Regions from separate parts of the Nostoc sp. FACHB-133 genome, predicted to be linked through region 1. Evidence: predicted binding sites of a transcription regulator. Region 1 holds the regulator's gene; the other holds the start of a gene.
The links. The regulator NtcA, encoded in region 1, controls nitrogen genes in cyanobacteria. The targets are predictions, from matches to a motif close to TNTGTANNNNNNNNTACANA.
Positions count from the first base shown of each region.

Region 1 (3,732 bases):
CACATCCTCGACAATTCCGGCATTACGAGCCCGAAATTGGGAAGCAGAAATTAGTATTTCCAGCCTTTGCTGTAACTGATAGGATGTCATAGCTTTGGAATCGGCACTAGTTGTAGCTAGCACTGCGCCTCCAGAAAAAACCAATTGATTTCGGGCTGTATCGGCGAAAAACTCTATCTGCTTTTCTCCCCTGACGTAATTACCAGCCGAGAAAATTCGCACCACATATTCTTGACCATCGCTAATCTGCTTGCTCAATTGGTCAATCCTATCCTGAGTCACGCGCAGTAGCTCTACATTGGCAGGATTTGCCCCAGGCTCACTTAATTCGAGGTTGGCGTTGCGATTGGCTTCTTGTAAAAGTTGTACCACTGCCCGACGAGCCTCAGCAGGTTGGGTAACACGAATTACAGCAGCAGAAAGAACTTGACCGCGAACTAAGGCCAACTTACCCAAACGCAGGTCGCGGTAAGACTGATAATATTTTTCTAGCCTGGCAACTTCTAGTTCTAGTTGCTCTTGTTGCGCTTCCAATTCTTTCAGGCGGGATTCCCGTTTGGCAATCACTTCCTCTCGTGCTGCAACTTCTACATTACGCTTTTGAATCAATTGATCGAGTTGGCCAATTTTTTTATCGCGTTGTTCTATGGCTTCTTGACGGTTAGCCAGTTCGCGATCGCGTTTTTCAATAGCTGTTTTGGCTTCGTCAATCGCTTTTTTCGCTTCAGCATACAGTCGTTGTCGTTCTGTCTTCAGTAGTTCAACTGCCGCCTGTAGCTCTTTTCTTTGATTGGAAACGCTTTGCAACTCAGCTATAGCTTTTTGGTACTGAGTTACAACTTGTCCTAACTGACCTTGAGTACGTTGGAGTTGAGTTTGAGTTTGAGCTTGTTGACTAATGGTGCGGTTCAACTGAGCTTGTGTTTGGAGTTGTTTGGCATTTGCTGCCTGTAAAGACTGATTAATTGCCTGTAAGTCTTGTTGTGCTTTTGCTTGGGCAATTCTTGCTTGATTTAGCTCACTTTCTACCTGACTTTTCTGAGTTTCTGCGGTTTTTAGCTGTTCCCGCTTCTGTCTGAGGTCTGTTTGAATATCTTCTAATTCAAAGACTCCCTTTCGCAAACCTTCATCGGCAGCGAATAAAATTCCTAATGTTGATGCTGAAATCAAACCGCCCGTAAAAATAGTTACCACTACAGCAGTATTTTTCGGACGAAGCTTAAAAAGTGAGAGGCGGGCTTTGCCAACTCGTGTGCCGATGCGATCGCCCACGGTGGCAATTACGCCTCCCAAGATTAAAATTGCTGCGATGAGGATGTATCCGGTGGTCATCTTTAGCTACCGAAATCCTTCCAGATACAGCCTACTACTTTTAAGCATTGTCTGCGGAGAAGTGGAAGTTGGCAATAGCTGAAATTATTCAATTTTAGATTTACCTCTAGCTATTAGTGTCATCTTTCAAAATAGAACACGCGCCGATTCCCCTTTCTCCGATTGATTTTATGTGAATTGCCTACTTAAGGTAACAGGTTTATGCACAGTAATCTTCTTTTTGTGGATAGAAATCATCTTTTTCTCACGCAAATCCCCTAGTAGCCTAGTAACGGTAACACGAGTTGAACCAATTGCTTCTGCGATCGCCTGATGAGATAACTTCAGATCAATAGTGATCCCATCTGCACAAGGAACGCCAAAATCCCGACAAAGAATTAACAAAAAACTCACCAACCTAGAACCCATATCTCGGTGAGCGAGAGTTTCAATCATCATCTCTGTTTGTAAAATGCGCGAAGAAAGACCCCGCAGCATTAACATTGATAATTCTGGATTTTCCTTGAGTGCTTGCTCTACTTGTTCAATTGGGGCTGACAGTAATTCCACAGGTGTAAATGCAACCGCATGGTAAAACCTATCCGACTTATTTCCTGTCAGCAATGACAAAACACCAAAAACACTATTTTCCCGAAGCAATGCTACTGTTATTTCCTCTCCTGCCTCGTACACCCTAGAAAGTTTAACAGCACCTTTCAAAAGAAAATAAACTCGTTCGGCAGGATCGCCAGGAAAAAAGATCGTTTTATTGCGTTCAAACGTTTCCACAACTGGCGGAAACGCCCCGGTCGCCATCTGACGAAATACATTTGCTAGGGCTTTATCTTGTGTCACGATCATCTCCCTTCCCCTACCCAATGCCGGAAAAACAAAAACTGATTACCTAAGAATACACCCGAAAAATGAATAAAGCACCGTCAACCTTTCTGTACTTTCCTATACTCAAACTAATCGCTTCATAACTGTTTGTTTATAATGATACATAATTGTTGATCCTTTCAGCTACTAATTGTTGATAAGTAGTTCCAATAACTGTATTAAAAAGGGTTTTTTAAAGAACAAATAAAGATATCTTGAGAAAATCTTTAGGAAAAATCAAGATTTTTGTCATAGCAAACACCCTTCTCAATATTCATTTTTGCAAATCCTGTATAAAACAAAGACAAACGTGCCTCAGATTCTAGTATGCTCCTAATGATCGATCGCATTAACAATTTCTATGCTGAATCTGACTGGAAAAAATGCTCTTGTTACAGGTATTGCCAATAACCGCTCGATCGCCTGGGGCATCGCCCAACAGCTGCATAAAGCCGGAGCAAACCTGGGTATTACCTACCTGCCGGATGAACGCGGCAAAATGGAGAAAAAAGTTGCGGAGTTGGTAGAACCCCTCAACCCAAGCTTATTTCTTCCTTGTAATGTCCAAGATGAAGAACAGATTCAATCTACCTTTGAGACAATTCGTGAGCAATGGGGGAAGCTAGACATTCTGATCCATTGTCTGGCCTTTGCCAGTAAAGACGATTTAAGTGGAGACTTTAGCCAAACCTCTCGTTCTGGCTTCAACACTGCCTTAGAAATCAGTACTTACTCGCTGGTGCAGTTAAGTGGTGCAGCGAAACCTTTGATGACTGAGGGAGGTAGTATCGTCACGCTGACATATTTAGGCGGTGTCAGAGCAATTCCTAACTACAACGTTATGGGAGTTGCTAAAGCAGGGTTAGAAATGAGCGTGCGTTACCTAGCTGCTGAACTAGGGCCACAAAATATCCGCGTCAATGCCATCTCCGCAGGCCCCATCCGCACCTTAGCATCTTCAGCAGTTGGTGGAATTTTGGATATGATCCATCATGTCGAAGAAGTAGCTCCCCTGCGCCGTACTGTCACTCAGCTAGAAGTGGGTAATACTGCCGCTTTCTTATGTAGTGATTTGTCCAGTGGTATTACCGGACAAGTTCTATATGTAGATGCAGGATATGAAATTATGGGAATATAAGATAATTTGGGCATAGGGCATTAGGCATTGGGCATTGAGTATTAAAATTCTTGTCCATTCCCTATGCCCCAAGCCCTATGCCCCATGCTCTATTCCCAATGCAAATTAGCAAAGTTAATTCAAACTACGACCAGTCAACTAAAACCCCTCGGATTGCCACTGTTCACCGTACTACTGGTGAAACTGATGTACAAGTTACCATCAATCTTGATGGTAGAGGAACTTGCACGGCAGCAACAGGCATTCCGTTTTTGGATCACATGTTGCATCAAATTGCCTCCCACGGGCTGATTGATATAGATGTCCAAGCCAAGGGAGACTGGGAAATTGATGACCATCACACCAACGAAGATGTAGGTATTACTTTAGGCCAAGCTTTCAACCAAGCACTAGGCGACAGAAAA
Region 1 covers NZ_JACJSH010000051.1:32,031-35,762, forward strand. Annotated here, with positions in the region: gene H6G86_RS29050 (DUF3084 family protein) at 1-1,332, opposite strand, end outside; gene ntcA (global nitrogen regulator NtcA) at 1,501-2,172, opposite strand; gene fabI (enoyl-ACP reductase FabI) at 2,552-3,328, shown strand; gene hisB (imidazoleglycerol-phosphate dehydratase HisB) at 3,427-3,732, shown strand, end outside.

Region 2 (3,732 bases), on a different contig from region 1:
GACGACTACTGAAGCAACATCTGTATCTCAAACTAGTAGTGAGAGTATTCCTGGAACCACTGGTTTACCACGTCTTGAAGGCAAGGCTACTGTGGTAATAACAGTTAAAGGTTCGCCCATTACTATCGAAGTAGACGGCACTGATGCCCCCATTACAGCTGGTAACTTCGTAGATTTAGTTCAAAAGGGTGTTTACGATGGTTTAGCTTTCCATCGAGTTGTACGCGAACCCCAACCGTTTGTAGTTCAAGGGGGCGATCCCCAAAGCAAAGACCCGAAAGTTCCAGCAGATCAGCTGGGAACCGGTAGCTATATTGACCCAAAAACGGGAAATGCTCGCTATATACCTTTAGAAGTTAAGCCAAAAGGTTCGGATACTCCGCTTTACAACAAACCATTTGATGCTACTGCTCAACCCGTCGTATTGCCCCATAAACAAGGTGCAGTAGCGATGGCGCGATCGCAAGCACCAGATTCGGCTTCTGCTCAGTTTTACTTTGCTTTGGCCGATCTAGCTTTCTTGGATGGTAACTACGCCGTGTTTGGCAATGTCACTCAAGGCTTGGATGTAGTAAACAAAATTCAGCAAGGCGATCGCATTGACTCTGCTAAAGTCACCCAAGGGGCTGAAAATCTGAAAACAGCAGGGCAGTAGGAAGAGAGCAGGGGGAGCAGGGGAGGCAGAGGAAGCAGGGGGAGAATAACTCCTAACTTTTAACTCCTAACTCCTAAATTTAGTGAAAGTTCTTGTCACTGGTATTGGTCTTGTTTCCGCCTTGGGTGGAAGTTTAGAGGATAGTTGGAAAAATCTGATAGCAGGTAAATCTGGAATTAGGTTACATCAGCCATTTCCAGAAATAAAACCACTTCCCCTAGGTTTAATTGCTCAACAACCATCTGAGTTGGCAATGTTAACTCAAATGGTTGTTACTTCTGCTTTGCAAAATGCTGGGTTAGTTGCACCTTTACCTGATTGTGCTGTCGTCATTGGATCGAGTCGCTCTTATCAAGCATCTTGGGAGATGTTGGCGCGGCAAATGTATAAAGATGCGGAAAATTTGCCCGTTTCTGATTTTGGAAATTGGTTAGAGATATTACCTCATATCAATGCGATCGCAGCTGCAAGACAAATCGGTGCAACGGGTATGGTTTTGGCACCGATGGCAGCTTGTGCAACTGGAATTTGGTCTATCGCCCAAGCAACTTTACTTATACAAACTGGGCAATGCCAACAGGCGATCGCAGGTGCAGTGGAAGCACCAATTACACCCCTAACTTTAGCTGGGTTTCAGCAGATGGGTGCTTTGGCAAAAACTGGGGCTTATCCCTTCGATTTGCAGCGGGAAGGGTTAGTTTTGGGCGAAGGCGCAGCTGTGTTTGTTTTAGAATCCGCAGAGTTGGCAAAACAGCGTCAAGCAAAAGTCTATGGTGAAATTCTCGGTTTCGGCTTAACTAACGACGCATATCATAGTAATTCACCGGAACCTGAAGGGAAAAGTGCGATCGCAGCTATCAAACAATGTTTAGAACGTAGTTGTCTATCACCAAGCGATATTGATTACATTCATGCTCATGGTACAGCAACCCAGCTAAATGACCAGATGGAGAGTATGGTAATCCAGCGTTTGTTTCCCCAAGGAGTGGCAGTTAGTTCGACCAAAGGAAGCACAGGTCATACATTAGGAGCATCAGGAGCATTAGGCGTAGCTTTTTCTCTCATGGCATTAAAGCATCAAATATTACCGCCTTGTGTAGGATTGCAGCAGCCAGAATTTGATTTAGAAATCGTTACAGCAGCACGTCTAAGTAAAATTAGGCAGGTTTTATGTTTAAGTTTTGGCTTTGGCGGACAGAATGTAGCGATCGCGTTAGCTAAGTCCCCATAGTACTTTGTACCTACAGCACAATATAAAATATAAAACTGTAACAAAAACTACAAAATTCCTATTTTTCTCAAAAAAAGGATAAGCTAGTTACAGAATGATATCCGGTTCGTAAAGATACCGTGATTAGGAGAAAATTTTATGATTTCAAAATCACTACTACCGCTAGAACCTGCTTCTCCAGCGCATATATGCCCATTTGACCAAGCCTGTAGTTACTTAGAAGCGGCAGCTAAAGAATTAAATTTAAATCAAGGTTTGCTGGAAATCCTCAGCCACCCACGTAAGGTTGTCACAGTTTCCATTCCCGTCAAACTAGATGACGGGGAAATACAGGTTCTCGCTGGACACCGGGTACAGCACTGCGATGTCTTAGGCCCTTACAAAGGCGGAATTCGTTATCATCCGGCTGTGACATTGCGCGAAGTATCGGCTTTGGCAATGCTGATGACCTGGAAATGTGCATTGTTAGGTATTCCTTATGGTGGTGGTAAGGGTGGCATTGCCATAGATCCAAAACGCTACAGTGTTGGCGAATTAGAGCGAATCAGCCGCCGTTATATCAGCGAGTTAATTAAAGATATTGGGCCTTCTGTAGATATTCCTGCGCCAGATATGGGGACTTCAGCCCGTGAGATGGCTTGGATGATGGACACTTACTCTGTGAATGTCGGTAATGCTGTACCAGGGGTTGTGACTGGGAAACCGCTTTCCATTGGTGGTTCATTGGGACGCGAAATGGCAACCGGACGTGGCGTGATGATTACTGTGCGTGAGGCGCTGGCAGATCAAGGTAAATCCTTAGTAGGAGTGCGAGTAGCTATTCAGGGTTTTGGTAATGTAGGTGGTGCTGCTGCTGAATTACTATATGAAGCAGGCGCGAAAATTATCGCTGTTTCAACAGGTGCTGGGGGAATATTTTCCGAAGTTGGTCTTGATATTCCCGCGTTGAAAATCTACGCTGCTGAAAATCGCAAGAGTATTGTAGGTTTCCCGCAATCTGTAGCAATTAGTAATGCAGATTTATTAGCTTTACCTTGCGATGTCTTAATACCAGCAGCCTTAGAAAACCAGATCACTGAAGAAAATGTGAATCAGGTGCAAGCGCAAATTGTTGCAGAAGCAGCTAATGGGCCACTTACTCTTGAGGCTAGCTTGTCTCTAGAGGAACGGGGTGTGATAGTACTACCAGACATCTTAGCGAATGCCGGCGGTGTGGTAGTGAGTTATTTGGAGTGGGTACAGGGTCTTTCTTACGTATTTTGGGATGAGGAGCGAGTTAACCGCGAAATGGAGCATTTGATGGTGCAAGCCTACCGCAAGGTGATTCAGCAGTCTAATAAGCGGCAAATTTCTTTAAGATTAGCAGCTTACACTTTAGGGGTGGGTAGAGTTTCCCAGGCCCTGACTGACAGAGGTCTTTATCCTTAATATTTAGGAAGATACAACATTTTAAATTGAATAGACCAGATTTGTAGGGGTGCAACATTATATTGTGCCCCTACAATTACATCAACTAAAATGAATTTCACAAAAAAGGAGATTTAGTAACCTTCAATCTGATGAATGAAGAAAGCACCACAACCTAAATCAAAATGATAATAATTTTCTCTGAATTGCTTTCATACAAAGGGCGATGCGAGAATTGATATCTTTTCGCTCAACTTCACCGATACCCAATTTTACTTTGAGGTGTTGGATATAATTTTGAACAGCTCTTGTAAATCGAGAACAATTAAATCTGGTGTCTCTATTTGGAGATGTTGTAGTACTTCTTGGGGAGTGTTGGCGATCGCACAAATAGCAGAGGGGTCGAAATTTTATGAGAAAATCACAGTTATTTTGGGCT
Region 2 covers NZ_JACJSH010000014.1:1,633-5,364, forward strand. Annotated here, with positions in the region: gene H6G86_RS13525 (peptidylprolyl isomerase) at 1-655, shown strand, start outside; gene H6G86_RS13530 (beta-ketoacyl-ACP synthase) at 738-1,886, shown strand; gene H6G86_RS13535 (Glu/Leu/Phe/Val family dehydrogenase) at 2,025-3,314, shown strand; gene H6G86_RS13540 (hypothetical protein) at 3,474-3,732, opposite strand, start outside.
Region 2: the regulator NtcA is predicted to act here: its motif matches at 1,921-1,940, upstream of H6G86_RS13535 (Glu/Leu/Phe/Val family dehydrogenase).